DNA from 2 places in the Kitasatospora sp. NBC_01300 genome. Region 2 is predicted to be linked to the other one. Evidence: riboswitches for the same ligand, from Rfam matches in the RefSeq annotation. Region 2 holds a riboswitch; the other holds the start of a gene.

Region 1 (7,905 bases), 1.1 Mb from region 2:
TGAGCGCGCCCGTCTCGCAGGCGTCGTACTCGTAGTAGTCGCCCACCCAGACGCGGGCCTCGACGGTGCGCCCCGCCTCCACCACGGGCTGGACGGCGGAGCCGCCGCGCACCCGGTGGCCGAGCCGGGCGCAGCGCCCGAGCAGCTCGCGCAGCTCCCGGTAGCGGCCGCCGGCGTAGGTGGTGACCTCGGTGCCGGCCGGCAGTTCGTCCGGCCGGTGCCAGACCTCCCGGTAGAGCTGCGGCACGCGCTGGGAGACGCCGAGCTCGACGGCGAACTCGCGCAGGTCGTCGAGGTCCGGGAGCAGCACGGGGTGGGGTATCAGGATCTCGCCGTCGGTGAGCCGGACGGTGTCGCCGTCCAGGTCCACCAGGCCGATCCCGCGCTCGGCGTCCGCACCGCGCAGGAAGCCGGCGACGGCGCCGTCCGGGCCGGTGACCACCAGGTCGCGCAGGACGGCCTGCCAGGCCTCGTCCGCCCAGACCGCGGTCAGCACGGCGGCGGGCACCGGCAGCGAGCGGACCATCCACCGCTCGACGTCCTCCTGGCAGCGCCGCTCGTGCGCGGCCAGCCACTCGGTGAGCTGCCTGAGCTGGATGACCACCGGATCGTCACCGAGCTTCGAGGGCAGGGACTTCAGCTCGCGGCCCGCCGCGTTGCGGCAGACCACCTTGCCCTCCCCGTCGAGCGCGACGCGGTACCCTCCCGCGCCTGTTTCCACCCATGCCACGAACGTCTCCTCCCACCTGCCGGTCAGCGATGCGAGGAACGTAGCGAGGCCCACTGACAAAGCGGCGCCCGCGGAGGCCGTTCCGCGGCCTCCGGGGCGCAAACCCGTCGAACGAGTGAACGGGGCAGGCGGCCCGCCGCCTGCCCCGCCACCCGCCTCCCGTCGTCCGCCAGGTCAGACCTGACGCATCGTCAACACACCGGCGCCGCCCGGGGAACGATCACCGGCGCGCCGTCGCCGGGGGCGGCGAGCACGTCGCTGTCGATGTCGTACAGCGCGCGCACGAGCGGCGCGTCGACCACCTCGCGGGGCGGTCCGCAGGCCACCACCGATCCGTCGCGCAGGGCGACGACCAGGTCGGCGTAGCGGGCCGCCGCCGCGAGGTCGTGCAGCACCATGACGACCGTCCGCCCGCCGGCGGCGACCTCCCGGACCAGCTCCAGCACCTCGACGGCGTGCCCGAGGTCGAGCGCGCTGGTGGGTTCGTCGAGCAGCACGACGGGCGCGTCCTGGGCGAGCACCATGGCGAGCCAGCAGCGCTGCCGCTGGCCGCCGGAGAGGCGGTCCAGCCGGCGGTCGGCGAGTTCCTCGACGCCGGTGGCGCGCAGCGCCCCGGCGGTGAGCCGCTCGTCGTCGGCCGACCACTGGCGGAAGAGCCCCTGGTGCGGGTGGCGGCCGTAGCGGACGAGTCCGGCGACGGTGACCGCCTCGGGGGCCTGCGGGCTCTGCGGGAGCAGCGCGACCCGGTGCGCGGCCTGGCGCGGCCGCAGCCGCCAGACGTCCTCTCCGCCGACCAGCACCCGCCCGCCCTCCGGCCGGTGCAGCCGGGCGACGGCCCGCAGCAGGGTGGACTTGCCGCAGCCGTTCGGGCCGACGACGGCCACCACCCGGCCGGCCGGGACGGTGAGGTCGACGCCGGCGAGCACCGGGCGGCCGGGGCCGTAGCCGGCGGTGAGGCCCTGGATCGTCAACTCCATCGCGGTTTCCTTCGGTTGGAGGGGGCTGCGGGCCGGCCGGCGAGGTGCCGGCCGGCCGGGCACGGGCCCGGACGAGGGCCCGACAGCGAACGCGGACCGGTCAGGAGGCGGCGAGCGCCTTGCCGATGTCGCCGATGACCACGTCGGCCGCGAGCGGCCCCCCGCGGGTGGACCAGACCGAACCGTCCACGGTGACGGCGTGCTTGTTCTTCACCGCGCCCAGCTCCTGGTAGGCGGGCTTGGACTGGACGTCCTTGAGCGCGGTCTTGCCGTCGTCGGTGAGGGTGGACAGGAACAGCCAGTCGCCGTCGATCTCGGCGAGCTTCTCCAGGCTGAGCGCCGGGCTGTGCGCGTTGCCGTCCTTGTCCTGCGCGGCCGGGCGGGTGAGGCCCATGTCGAGGGCGACGCCGCTGGCGAACTGCTTCTTCTCCATCCAGCTCGGCCCGGTCGGGTTCCAGCGGACGATGGAGACGGCCGCGCCCTTGTTCTTGCCGAGGTCTCCGCCGGCCTTGGCGGCCTTGGCCTCGTAGTCGGCGATCACCTTGTTGCTCTGGTCGAGCTTGTTGACGGCGTTTCCGATGCCGCGGAAGGCGAGCTTCCAGTCGTCGGTGGGCGCCATGGTGACGAGGGTGGCGGGGGTGATCTCGCGCAGCTGCTTGAGCATCTGCTCGTCCTGCATGTCGCCGGCCAGGATGAGGTCGGGCTTGGCGGCGATGACCTTGTCCATCACGGGCTGCAGCAGGTTGCCGACCACCGGGACGCCCTGGACCTTGTCCTTGAGGTAGGCCGGCGGCTCGTTGAGCCCCTGGCCGTTGGTGATGCCGACGGGCTTGACGCCGAGGGCGAGCACCGCGTCGAGGTCCTCCTGGGTGAGGGTGACGATCCGCTGGGGCGCGGCGGGGATCTCGACGGCCTTGCCGGTCGCGTCCTTGACGGTGCGCTTGCCGCCGGCCGCGTCCGCAGCCGGGCTGCCGGCGGCGGAGGAGGAGCCCGCGGAGCCCGAGGATCCGGAGGAGGACCCGGAGGAGCCGCACCCGGCGAGCAGGAGGGCGGCCGCCCCGGTGACGGCCAGCGCCCGGGCCGCACGGCGGCGGACGGGGTGGAGCGGGCTCTGGGCGAACGGCATGGGTGCCTCCGGGCAGCGGTGGTACGGGGGTTGGGCGGCGTCCGGGCGACCCGGCACGATGACGGTGCCCACAGGACGATGCGCTCATTAGGTTAGCCTTACCTTATGACATTGTCGCAAGTGGGCGCCCCTCGGGAGTCCCGCACCGAGCCGGACGCCCCGCCGCCACCGACGCCACCGCGCGGGGACGGCCGCCGCGCCGCCTGGCCGATCGCCCTCGGCGCGGTCGCGGTCCTGCTCGCCCTCGCCGCGCTCTCGCTGTCCGTCGGCGCCGGGGAGGTCGGCCCCGGGCGGGTGCTGGACTACCTGTTGGACCGCCACGGCGCCCGCGCGGACGGCCGGCTCGCCCTCGTCGTCGGCGACCTGCGCCTGCCCCGCACGGCCACCGCCCTGCTGGTCGGCGCCGCGCTCGGGGTCGCCGGGGCGCAGTTGCAGTCCGTCACCCGCAACCCGCTCGCCGAGACCGGACTGCTCGGCGTCAACGCCGGCGCCTCGCTGGGAGTCGTGCTCGGCATCGCCGTGCTCGGCGTCCAGACCTCGTACGGGTACCTGGCCTTCGCCTTCGGCGGCGCCGTGCTCGCCAGCACGCTGGTGCTGCTCATCGCGGGTGCCCGGGGCGGGTCCCCGATGCGGCTGGTGCTCGGCGGCTCCGCGGTCGGCGCCACCTTCGGCGGGCTCACCGGCGTGCTGATCGTCAACTCGCCCGAGGCGTACGACCGGTACCGGGTGTGGGTGCTGGGCTCGCTGGCCGGGGTGGAGGGCTGGACGACGCTGCGCCAGCTCGCCCCGGTGCTCGGCGTGGGCTTCCTGCTCGCCCTGCTCGCCACCCGGCCGCTCACCGCGCTCGCGCTCGGCGACGACCTCGCCCGCGGCCTCGGCCACCGGCCCGGCGCCACCCGGGCCGCCGTCGCCTTCGCCGTCACCCTGCTGACCGCCTCGGCCGTCGCGCTGGCCGGCCCGATCTCCTTCCTCGGCCTGCTCGCCGGGTTCCTGGCGCGGGCCGTCGCCGGCCCCAGGGTCGGGCAACTCACCGTGCTCGCCGGGCTGTTCGGCGCCGCCGTGCTCACCGGGGCCGATGTGCTGGCCCGGGTGGTGGCCCGCCCGTTCGAGGCGCCGGTGTCGGTGATCGTCTCCCTGGTCGGCGCCCCCGCGCTGATCGCGATCGTCCGCTCCCGCCGGACCGCCGCGCTCGGCATGGCCGACCCGGCCGAGCCCGCCCCCGTCCGGCGGTCCGAGCCGCCCGCGCCCAAACCCGACCTGGTGCTGCGGCGCGGCGCCTGGTCGCTGCTGCTCCCCCGCCGGGCACTGCTCGCCTCGCTCGCCCTGGCCGCGGCGCTGCTCGCCGTCGTCGTCGTGTCCGCCCACGCCGGGCAGAGCGAACTCGGCCTCGGCCGCACCCTCCAGGCCGTGTTCGGCTACGGCGACCGGCTGGACGTGCTGCTGGTGCAGAAGTTCCGGCTCGGCCGGATCGTCGCCGGGCTCGCCGCCGGCGCCGCCCTCGGCCTGGCCGGCTGCCTCACCCAGACCCTCGCCCGCAACCGCCTCGCCACCCCCGAACTGCTCGGCGTCAACGACGGCGCCACCGCCGCCGTCCTGATCTCCGCCACCGTCTCCGGCACCTTCGGCGCCTGGTGGGCCGGCCCGCTCGGCGCGCTGGCCGCCGTCCTGGTCGTCACCCTGGTCTCCGGCGGGCTCGGCGCGCAGGGCTACCGGGTGCTGGTCGTCGGCCTCGCGATGTCCGCGCTCGCCTCGGCCGTCATCCAGGTCGCGCTCGCCCGCCGCTCGCTCAACTCGGCCGGCTCGCTGTACGTCTGGACCTCCGGCAGCCTCAACGGGCGGGACTACGCCATCGCCACCCCGGTCCTGATCGGGCTGGCCGTGCTCGTGCCGCTCGCGCTGGCGGTGGCCCGGCGGCTGGCGGTGCTCCGCTTCGACGACAGCGTGGCCGCCTCGCTGGGCGTCGACCCGGGCCGGGTCCGGCTCGGCTGCCTGCTGCTGGCCGTCGCGCTGGCCGGGCTGGCCGTCGGCGTGTGCGGGCCGGTCGGCTTCGTCGCGCTGGCCGCGCCCGTGATCGCCGGGCGGCTGGCCGGGCCGGCGCGCGTGCCGGTCCTCGGCTCGGCACTGACCGGCGCCGTCCTCGTCGTACTCGCCGACACCGTGGGGCGGGTGCTGATCGGCGGGGTGGAGATCCCCGTCGGCATCGTCACCACCGTCCTCGGCGGCCCCTTCCTGCTCTGGGTGCTGCTCGGCCGCAAGGGCACCCCCGCCTAACCTCCCCGAGGAGTCCCGCAGATGGAAACCCTTCCCCTCGTCGAGCCCGATCCGGCCGACCCCGCCTACCGCCTGGTCACCTTCGTGCACGAGGACGCGTCCTGCGACGGCGTGCTCGCCCTCCTGCACACCGTCACCGACAAGGACCGGCACGCCGGCGACCTCGCCCCGCACCTGATGACCCGCCGCGACGACGGCCGCTGGTCGATCACCTACCGGCTGCGCGCCGACCACCGGGCGTCCTACCAGCTGTACCCGTTCCGGGGGGACGCCCCCGGCACCGCCCGGGCGGACTGGCTGCGCGTCCTCGACCACGCCCGCCCCGACCCGCACGACGCCGCCCCCCGGCTGCCCGCCCGCGACGGGCGCCACCCGTCGTCCGTGCTCAGCCTGCCCGACGCCCCCGCCCAGCCGTACGTCCGGCGGCGCGACGGCGTGCCGCGCGGGCGAACGGTGGCCCACGAGGTGGCCGGGCGGCGGGTGGACGTCCACCTCCCCGCCGGGGGCGGGCCCTCCGCCGGTGACGGGCCGTTCGCGGTGGCCGTGCTGCTGGACGGCGAGATGTGGGGCGAGGTGCTGTCGGTCGGCGACACCCTCGACAACCTGACGGCGGACGGCGCCATCCCGCCCACCGTCGCCCTGCTCGTCCACACCATGGGCCCCTGCCGCCCCGACGACCTCAGCTGCAACCCGGCCTTCGTCGACCTCCTCGCCGACCGCCTCCTCCCCTGGGCGGCGGCGGAGTTCGGCACCACCACCGACCCGGCCGACACCGTCATCGCCGGCCAGAGCGCGGGCGGCCTCACCGCCGCCTTCGCCGCGTTCCGGCGCCCCGACCGCTTCGGCGGCGCGCTCTGCCAGTCCGGTTCCTTCTGGTGGCCGGACGAGACCGAGTTCGACGAGGGCAGTGAGTGGCTGACCCGCCAATTCGCCCGCGAGCAGCGGCGGGAGGCCCGGTTCTACGTCGAGGTCGGCCTCCAGGAGTGGATGCTGCTCCCGCAGAACCGCCACCTGCGCGACGTCCTCACCGCCCGCGGCTACGACCTCGCGTACCGCGAGTTCAACGGCGGCCACGACTACGCCTGTTGGCGCGGCGGGCTGGCGGACGGGCTGGCGCACCTGCTCGGGGGTGCCTGACGGTCCCCACCGGATCGGCGGACCGGCGCGCGGCGACGGGGGCGTGCTAGCGTCCCGGTGGCGGCGCGCCGGTGACCGCCCCGGACGAGATGTGCGCCGTACCCGGCCCGCCAAGACGACGCACCGAAGGAGACGTCATGGCCGCCGGTGCCCCGATCGCCCGTCCGCTCGACGTGCGGTGGATCCACGGGTCCCCGTCCGCGAAGCACAACACGGACCCGGACATCCAGGTCCACGCGTACGACGAGCACACCGTCATCCTGCGGCAGAACAAGGCGGTCAACTACGAGGCGCCGTTCCTGTTCCTGCTGTTCGGGGGCGAGCGGGCGGTCCTGATCGACACCGGGGCCACCGCCTCCGCCGCGTACTTCCCGCTGCGCACCGTGGTCGACGGGCTCATCGACCGGTGGCTCGCCGACCACCCCCGCGACGGCTACGGACTGCTCGTCCTGCACACCCACCCGCACGGCGACCACGTCGCGGGCGACGGGCAGTTCGCCGACCGGCCCGCGACGACCCTGGTCGGCGCCGACCCGGCCACGGCCTGGCCGTACTTCGGCTTCGACCAGGACCCGGACGCCGTCGCGCGGGTGGACCTGGGCGGCGGCCGGGTGCTCGAATGCCTGGCCACCCCGGGCCACCACCCGGCGGCCGTCACCTACTACGACCCGTGGACGGGCCTGCTGCTCACCGGCGACACCGTCTACCCGGGCCGCCTCTACATCGACGACTGGCCGGCCTTCACCCGCACCGTCGACCGGCTGATCGACTTCGCCGAACGCCGCCCGGTGACGCACCTGCTCGGCTGCCACATCGAGATGACCCGCACCCCCGGCGTCGACTACCCCATCCGCACGACCCACCAGCCCGACGAGCCGCCCCTGCAGCTGACCGTCGGACACCTCCGGGCCATCCGCACCGCACTCGCCGACCTCGGCGACCGGCCGCGCCGGCACGCCCTGCCCGACCTGATCCTCTGGCCGAGCGCCTGAGCCCAGAAGGCCGCGCCCAACGAGCTGACGCCGCACCCCGCGATCGCGGGGTGCGGCGTGGCTGTTCAGTCGACGGGGGGTGGTCCCGGCGCCTCCCGGGGGAGGCGGGCGGTGAGGAGGGTGCCGGCGGCGACCAGGGCGGCGGTGAGCAGGAGGGCGAGGCGGTAGGGGCCGGGTGAGCCGCCGTCGGTGTCCAGGGCGCCGATGAGGGCGGCGGTGGCGGCGATGCCGAGGGCGCCGCCGAGGGTGCGGACGATGGTGAACAGGCCCATGGCGCGGCCCATCGCGGGCCCGGGGACGTCGGCGAAGCCGGCGATCTGGACGGTGAGCACGGCGGTGCCCAGGACGAGCCCGACCGCGAACATCAGCGCCCGTACGGCCCAGGGGTTCTCGGCGAAGCCGAGGGCGGCCAGGACGAGGGCGGCGAGCAGCAGCGCGGGCAGCGCGAGGCGGCGGGGGCCGAACCGGGGCAGCAGGCGGTCGACCACCTGGGAGGCGGCCATCAGGCCGATCGCCTCGGGGAAGACGCTCAGCCCGGCGTCGAGGGCCGAGGCCCCGAGGGCGGCCTGGTAGAGCAGCGGGAGGACGAACAGCGCGCCCATCAGGCCGGCCGAGGTGAGCAGGGCCAGCCAGGTGGCGGTGCCGAAGGTGCGGTCGGCGAGCTGTCGCAGG
Region 2 (7,905 bases):
AACGGGCTGCCGGTGGGGTCGGCGACCACCACGATCGGGGCGAGGCCCTGGTGGTCGGCGGCGAAGGCGTCCAGGGTCTCCTGGATGGCCCCGGAGGTGATCCAGTCCACCGGGGCGCCGGGCTGGCCGGGCAGCAGCACCACGACGGGCAGCAGCGGCCGGGGATTGGCCTGGTAGGCGGGCGGCAGGTAGACGTACCCGTCGCGGGCCGTGAAGCCGGACTTGGTGCCGGGGATGGTCACGGTGGAGAGGGTGCCCTTGGCGGGCAGGCCGGGCGGCGCGTGCCAGAGCTCCTCGACGGGCTTGCCCGGCGTGGCGGCGATGGTGCTGGCCACCTTGCCCGTGGTCAGCGCCTGGACCCCGGGCACCAGCATGGCCCGGGCGGTCGGGTACTGGTCGAAGCCCCGGTTGACCTGCGAGGCGGCCATCAGCAGCACCAGGACGGCGGCTCCGGTCGCCAGCAGCCGGCGGCGGACGGCGAGCAGCGGCGCGCGGAAGCAGACCAGGGATATCGCGAACAGCGCGACGGCTATCCAGCGCAGGACGAAGTCCGGTGTGCCCTCCGGGAAGGGGTGCCACCAGCCGTCGACGCCGAGCTTCACCAGGGCGGTGAGCGTTCCGGCCAGCATCAGGGCGCCGAAGAGGCGCGGGGCCCGCCAGCGTTCGTGGCGGGAGAACGCGAGCAGGACCAGCGACCCCCAGCCCGCGGCGAGCACGGCGTACGGGATCGGGCCGTGGGTGAGCGGCCAGTCGATCGGGTTCCAGCGGGTGGCGAGGGTCAGCGTGGTCATGCGGCTTTGCCCGGCCGGGTGGTGTCGGCCAGGAAGCCGTAGGCGACGACGTTGCCCTCGTAGCCGTGCTCGGCGCTGTACGCGCCGCCGCAGGTGATGACCCGCAGCTGAGCGTCGGCGGCCTGGCGGTAGACCCGGTCGTCCGGGAAGTCCTTTCGGTCGTGCACTTCGATGGCGTACAGCTGGTAGACGGCGACGGCGCCGTCCGCGCGGGCGATCTCGATCCGGTCTCCGCGCCGGAGCGCCCCCAGGTTGTAGAAGACGGCCGGGCCGGCCTTGTTGTCGACGTGCCCGTCCAGGATGGCGGTGCCGCGCTGCCCGGGGCTGGCCCCGCCGCGGTACCAGCCGGCCAGGTTGCGGTCCGCCTCGGGCGGGGCCTGGAGGTGGCCGTCGGGGTCGAGCCCGAGCGCGGTGACCGGGGCGTCCAGCCGGACGGCCGGGATGCGGATGCGGGTGGGGTCGGAGGGGCCCAGCGGCGGGACGACGGAGACCGGGGCGAAGCCGGACAGCGTCTGCGTGCTGCCGGGGGCGGGCGGCAGCACGCCCTGCCCGCCGTCGTGCAGCAGCCAGGCGCCGAGCACCAGCGCGGCAGCGGCCGCCAGGGTGCCCGGCCACGGGCTCCTGCTCTGCTGGACGCCCACGGGCGCTCCCCTCTACCGACGGATTCCCGATCCTGGGAGTTTCCTGGGAAACAATTCAATCGGATCGGACCTTAGAGCACGTCCACACGATGGGTGTAATGACACCCCCCGATCGGCAGGGCAACCGCCCGAATCCCTGCGCCCAGTGGGCACCCGGTGACGGAACGCGACGGCCGTTTCCCAGGTGAAAGCGCCACCGGAACGCCTCGGTACGAGCTTCGACGGCGCGGAGGGTCGGTCCGGTTGCGGCAATCGGGCGATCGATGACGACTGCCAGTGGCGCCTGGCCGACCGATCGGGGTCAGCTGCCATGCTGACCCGGTCACGGGTTCTATCACCCCACTTGTCCGACCGGATTTCCGCACGCCTGTACGCCTGCCGAACGCCTCATGAACGGAGTGACCATGGCCGCTCTCTCCCGCCGCACCCTGCTGGCCGCCGGTGCGGCCTCCGCCGCCACCCTGGCGACCGGCTGCGGAAGCAACAGCGCCGACAAGCCGATGATCGGCTCGGCCGTCCCTCCCAGCGGCGCGGCCGTCGACCAGAGCGCCGGCCCCACGGACGTCGCCGAGCCGCAGGCCGTCCTGATCGGCGACGGCTCCACCTCCGACACCGGGGCCCAGCCCCACCAGCCCACCCCCGAGCGGCTCAAGGCCGGCGAACGGCCGCCGCAGTTCGTGGTCTTCTCCTGGGACGGCGCCGGCGAGCTCGACAACGGCCTGTTCGCCCGATTCCGTCGGCTGGCGCAGGAGCACAACGCCTCGATGACCTTCTTCCTCAGCGGCCTCTACCTGCTGCCCGAGTCCAAGAAGGACCTCTACCGCCCCCCGCAGCACAAGGTCGGCGCCTCCGAGATCGGCTACCTCACCGACCAGCACATCCACGACACCCTGGAGAACGTGCACGCGGCCTGGCTGGAGGGCCACGAGATCGGCACCCACTTCAACGGCCACTTCTGCGGCGCCACCGGCGTCGGCAAGTGGTCCCCGGAGGACTGGGACAGCGAGATCCAGCAGGCCATGGACTTCGTGACGAACTGGCGCACCAACACCGGCTTCACCGACCTGCCGGCGCTGCCCTTCGACTACCGCAGGGAGCTGGTCGGCAGCCGCACCCCCTGCCTGGAGGGCCAGCGCAACCTGCTGCCCACCGCGGTCAAGCGCGGCTGGCGCTACGACAGCAGCGGCAACGGCACCCAGGTGTGGCCGCAGAAGATCCAGGGCGGCGCGCTCTGGGACCTCCCGCTGCAGTCCATCCCCTTCCCCGGGCACACCTTCCAGGTGCTGTCGATGGACTACAACATCATGTACAACCAGTGCGGCCCCAACACCAAGGCCGACCCGGCGCTCTACCCGGGCTTCCAGGCCCAGGCCCGCGACGCCTACCTGCTGGGCTTCGACCGCACCTACAACGGCAACCGGGCGCCCTACGTCATCGGCAACCACTTCGAGGAGTGGAACGGCGGCATCTACATGAACGCCGTCGAGGACGTGCTCCGGACGATCGCGGACAAGCCGGAGGTCCGGCTGGTCTCGTTCCGCCAACTGGTGGACTGGCTGGACGCCCAGGACACTGCGGTGCTGCGCAAGCTCCAGGGCCTCGCCCCGGGCCAGGCGCCGACCGGCGGCTGGGAGGCCTTCCTCGGCACCCCCGGGGCACCGCCGGTGCCCTCCGCCGCCGCTGCCGGCTGACCCTCAGGACCTGACCCGGACCCGGCCGGCGAGCAGCGCCCCCAGCAGCGCCACGCCGGCCATGGCCAGCAGGATCACCGCGAACGCCGCGGGCGACCCGGTGGCCCCGGCCGAGGCGGTGGCCCCGGCGCCCTCGTGCGCGGCGGCGAGCGAGCCGCCGCCCAGCACCGCGAACATCACCCCCGCCAGGCCCGTCAGCAGGACGTTGCCCAGCGCGTCGCTCATCTGCAGGGCCGCCGAGTTCACCCCGGCGTCCTCCGGCGCGGAGAGCTTCATCATCAGCACGCTGACGCTCGCGACGGTCAGTCCCATCCCGATGCCGCCGACGCCCCAGGCCACCGCCGCCACCCAGGCCGGCACCGCCGGGACCAGCACCAGCGCGGCGCCCGCGATCGCCACCGCGGTCAGCACGAACCCGCCCCGGATCATCGCCTCGCGGTAGCGCTCGGCCCCCGGCCGCCCCTGCAGCCAGGAGCCCAGCGCCCAGGTGAGCCCGCCGCTGGTCAGGGTGAGCCCCGACATCGTCGGCGAGAGGCCGCGCTCGGTGGTCATCATCAGCGGGACGAAGGCCTCGGCCCCGAGGAACGCCCCGGCCGCCAGTCCGCGCAGCAGGATCACCGCCGGCAGCCCCCGCCCGGCCCGCAGCGTCCGCTGGGGCAGCAGCCCCAGGACGGCCGGCACCAGCAGCGCCGCCCCGACGACCCCGGGGAGCAGCCCGATCAGGTCGTGCCGCCCGCCCGCGTACTGCAGCAGGCCGGCACCGAGCGCCGCCATCGCGGCCAGCAGGGTGCGCCGGCGGTCGAACTCCGCGCCCCTGGCCACCGGGTGCTCCCGCTCGGAGCGGGCCAGCGCGGGGCCCATCACGGCCAGCGGCAGCAGGATCAGCACCGGCACGGCCAGGAACACCCAGCGCCAGCCGAGGTGCTGGGTGATCGCACCGGAGACCAGCGGCCCGACGATCGAGGGCAGCACCCAGGCCGAGGAGAAGGCCGCGAACACCGCCGGCCGCAGCCGCTCCGGGAAGGCCCGGCCGACCACCACGTACAGCGCGACGATCACCAGCCCGCCGCCCAGGCCCTGGATCGCCCGCCCGGCCACGAACACCCACATGCCCGGTGCCGTCCCGGCCACCACCAGGCCCACGCCGAACACCGCGATGCCGGTGAACAGCGGCTGCATCGGCCCGCGCCGGTCGCACCACTGCCCGGAGACGACCAGCGCGAACAGCGTGGTGGTGAAGTAGCCGGAGAAGGCGAAGGCGTACAGCCCGATGCCGTTCAGCTGGCGGGCCGCGGTCGGCATCGCGGTGTTGACGGCGGTCGCCTCGAAGGCGATCACCAGGACCACCGACACGATCCCCAGCGTCAGAGCGCGGTAGCGGCCGCTGAGGACCCCGCCACCGGGGTCGGGTTCGGAGGGTATCGAGGCGGAGTCGACCGAGGTGGGGGAGGCAGTGGTCATACGTAACATCGTAAGGGCCGTCTACCTTCATGACCCCTGACCCGAGTCGGTGATCAGCTAGTCCGCAGGGCTTAGGACCAGGGTCAGGGGGAAGCTCAGGCGGAGGTCAGTGGAGCACCTTCAGGCCGACCACGCCGGAGACGATGAGCAGCAGGCAGCCGATCCGGGCCGCCGTCACCGCGTCCCCCAGGACGGCCATGCCGTAGAGCGCGGTGCCGACCGCGCCGATACCGACCCAGACCGCGTAGCCGGTGCCGATCGGAATGGTGCGCATCGCGTACGCCAGCCCGCCCATGCTCAGCAGCAGGGCCACACCGAAGACGAGGCTGGGGGTGAGCCGGGAAAAGCCCTTGGACGACTCCAGGGCCACCGCCCACACGGTCTCCAGGACACCCGAGATGATCAGAACGAGCCATGCCATGACGGCCTACCTCCGCAGTCCACAGCGGCCGGATTGCCGCTGAACTGCGCCGTCTTGTCGTCACCGGGTACGACGCGCTCGTCCGGGGCGGCCGGGCGACCGGCCACCTGGTTCCGACCGTAGCACAAGCCGCCATACAGAATTTACATTCCGCCGTTGACGGCCCCCCACGCATTCCGCCACTATGAATTCACTGGCCGTGTGCCCGAGTGGCTTAGGGAACCGTCTGCAAAGCGGTGTACACGGGTTCGATTCCCGTCATGGCCTCGCCGGAAATGGAATTGCCGGTCGACATTCCGTCGACCGGCAATTCCTGTTTACGGTATTTCCGGGGCGGTCGACCGAAACCGCCGCCCCCGGCCGTCAGACCGCGACCGCGTCCTCCGGCCGGATCGGCAGCCGGCCGACCGGCAGGCCGGTGGCCGCCCGGACGGCGGCGGCCACGGCCGCCGGGGCGACCACCGCAGGGGCGGCGCTGACCGCCTTGGCCCCGAAGGTGGCGACCACGTCCCGCTCCTCCAGCAGGGCGGCGATCCGCACCTGCGGGGTGTCCAGCGCGGTGGGCAGCCGGTAGCCGGTGAGCGAGGGGTTCAGCAGCACGCCGCCCTCGGTGCGCAGGTCCTCCAGCAGCGCCAGGCCGACGCCCTGGGCCACGCCCGCCTCGATCCGGTCCTCGATCTGCCGCGGGTTCAGCGCCCGGCCGACGTCCTGGGCGACCGTCATCTCGACCACCCGGACGGCGCCCAGCTCGATGTCCACGTCCACCACCGCGCGCATCGCGCAGAACGCGATCGACACGAAGGCGTCGCCCTGCCCGGACTCGTCCAGCGGCTCGGTGGGGTGCGGGCGGCACTGGGCCGTCGCCCAGAGCTCCTTGCCCTCCAGCGCCTCGGCGACCGGCATGCCGAGCACCCCGTCGTACGAGGTGATCTTGCCGTCGGCGATCTGCAGCAGTTCCACCGACATCCCGAAGTTGGCGGCGATCGGCTGGAGCAGCTGGTGGCGGACCATCAGCGCGGCGCGCTCGACGGCGCCGCCGGAGACCCAGGTGTGCCGGCCGCGGGCGGAGGGACCGGCGATGGACTGGTCGCTGTCGGCCGGCGCGATGTACACCTCGCTGACGCCCAGCACGGTCTGCACGATCTGCCGGGCCAGCGTGGCGAAGCCCTGTCCGGAGTCGACGGCCGCGCAGATCACCGTGGCGTGGTCGCCGCTGACCCGCACGGTGGCGGTGGAGACCTCGTCCTCGCCCTCGGCGCCGAGCATGTGCACCATGCCGACGGCGTAGCCGATCCCGCGCCGCACCGCCGCCGGGTCGCCGGCGCCACCGGGCCCGCCCGGCAGCAGCCACTCGGCGTCCGGGTCGTCCACCGGCAGGGCCGGCAGCGGCTCGGCCGCGACGGCCTCCAGCAGCGCGCCGACCGGCGCCGGGCAGGTGACGGCCTGTCCGGTGGGCATCGGGTCGCCGGTGGACATCGCGTTGCGGCGGCGGATCTCCACCGGGTCCACGCCGATCCGGGCGGCCAGCTGGTCCAGCTGCGACTCGTAGGCGAAGCAGGCCTGCAACGCGCCCTCGCCGCGCATCCGCCCGGCCGGCGGGTTGTTGGTGCGCACCGCCCAGGCGTCCACGAAGACGTTCGGGCAGACGTACGGGCCGACCGAGAACGCGGTGGCGGCGGCCAGCGCCTCGGCGGAGACGTCCGCGTACGCGCCGCCGTCCAGCAGGATCTGCGCCTCGACCTTCACCAGGGTGCCCTCGGCGTCGGCGTGGTGGCGGTAGCGCAGCAGCGCGGGGTGGCGCGAGGGGTGGGTGTGGAAGGACTCCTCGCGGGTGAGGGTCATCTTCACCGGGCGGCCGGTGCGCAGCGCCAGCAGCGCCAGGGTGACCTGGAAGGAAAGGTCCTCGCGGTCGGTGGTGGCCCCGGGCACGCCGGTGACCACCAGCCGGACCCGGTCGGGCTCCAGGCCGAGGCAGGCGGCGGTGCGGTCGCGGTCGCCGTGCGGGTCGGTGGAGGACAGGTGCAGTTCGACGCCGCCGTCCGGGCGCGGCACGGCCAGCCCGGCCTCGGCGCCGAGCGGGGCCGGGTCCTGACGGCCGACCTGGTAGAGGCCCTCGATGATGATCTCGCCGGCCGCGTCCGGGTCCCCGGTGCGCAGCGGCAGGTGGCGGAACAGGTTGCCGTCCGGGTGCAGCGACGGGGCGGTGAAGGCCTGCTCGGGGTCGGTGACGGCCTCCAGCGGCTCGTAGTCGACCGCGATCAGACCGACCGCCAGCCGGGCGGTGTCCGGGTGGTCGGCGGCCACCGCGGCGATCGGCTCGCCGTGGTGGCGCACCACGCCCGCGGCCAGCACCGGCCGGTCGGCGACGATCGGCCCGGCCGGGGCGCCGTCCGGGCTTCCGTCCGGGCCGGGCGGCAGGTCGGCGGCGGTGACCACGGCGTGCACGCCGGGCAGCGCGAGCGCGGCCGCGGTGTCGATGCCCCTGATCCGGGCGTGCGGGTGCGGCGAGCGCAGCACCGCGCCCCAGAGCAGCCCCTCGGCCCACAGGTCGGCCGCGTACGGGTAGATGCCGAGCGCCTTGGGCAGCGCGTCGCTGCGCAGCGGTGAGCTGCCCAGGCCGAACGGCTCCGGTGCGCCGCCCTCGCCGCCGTCCTGCTGGAGTGCTGCGCCGATGTCGGTAGGCGACGTCATGATGCGTGGTCGTCCTCGGGGAGCCGGATGCCGTGGGCGGGGGTGGCGCCGTACGGGACGCCGGCCGGGGCGGTGCCGCCGGCCGGGGCGCCGTGCGGGGGCGTGGCGACGTACGGCGTGCCGTGCGGGGGCGTGCCGTCGAAGGCGGCCCCGGGCAGCGGTGTGCCGTGCGCGGGGGTGGGTTCGTAGACCGGGGCGTCGTACCCGGC

The links. Region 2 has a riboswitch for guanidine ahead of OG556_RS22175 (SMR family transporter). Riboswitches for the same ligand answer to the same signal wherever they lie in the genome.
Region 1: another riboswitch for guanidine. It lies ahead of OG556_RS26630 (MBL fold metallo-hydrolase); the one in region 2 lies ahead of OG556_RS22175 (SMR family transporter).

What each region holds. Positions count from the first base shown of each region.
Region 1 covers NZ_CP108408.1:6,077,629-6,085,533, reverse strand. Annotated here, with positions in the region: gene OG556_RS26655 (DUF4132 domain-containing protein) at 1-730, opposite strand, end outside; gene OG556_RS26650 (ABC transporter ATP-binding protein) at 922-1,707, opposite strand; gene OG556_RS26645 (ABC transporter substrate-binding protein) at 1,808-2,833, opposite strand; gene fhuB (Fe(3+)-hydroxamate ABC transporter permease FhuB) at 2,939-5,104, shown strand; gene fes (enterochelin esterase) at 5,126-6,241, shown strand; guanidine-III (ykkC-III) riboswitch at 6,306-6,366, shown strand; gene OG556_RS26630 (MBL fold metallo-hydrolase) at 6,379-7,233, shown strand; gene OG556_RS26625 (DHA2 family efflux MFS transporter permease subunit) at 7,299-7,905, opposite strand, start outside.
Region 2 covers NZ_CP108408.1:4,978,097-4,986,001, reverse strand. Annotated here, with positions in the region: gene OG556_RS22195 (alpha/beta hydrolase) at 1-791, opposite strand, end outside; gene OG556_RS22190 (class F sortase) at 788-1,432, opposite strand; gene OG556_RS22185 (hypothetical protein) at 1,837-3,123, shown strand; gene OG556_RS22180 (MFS transporter) at 3,127-4,584, opposite strand; gene OG556_RS22175 (SMR family transporter) at 4,691-5,005, opposite strand; guanidine-III (ykkC-III) riboswitch at 5,049-5,115, opposite strand; tRNA gene OG556_RS22170 (tRNA-Cys) at 5,201-5,272, shown strand; gene OG556_RS22165 (xanthine dehydrogenase family protein molybdopterin-binding subunit) at 5,369-7,696, opposite strand; gene OG556_RS22160 (2Fe-2S iron-sulfur cluster-binding protein) at 7,693-7,905, opposite strand, start outside.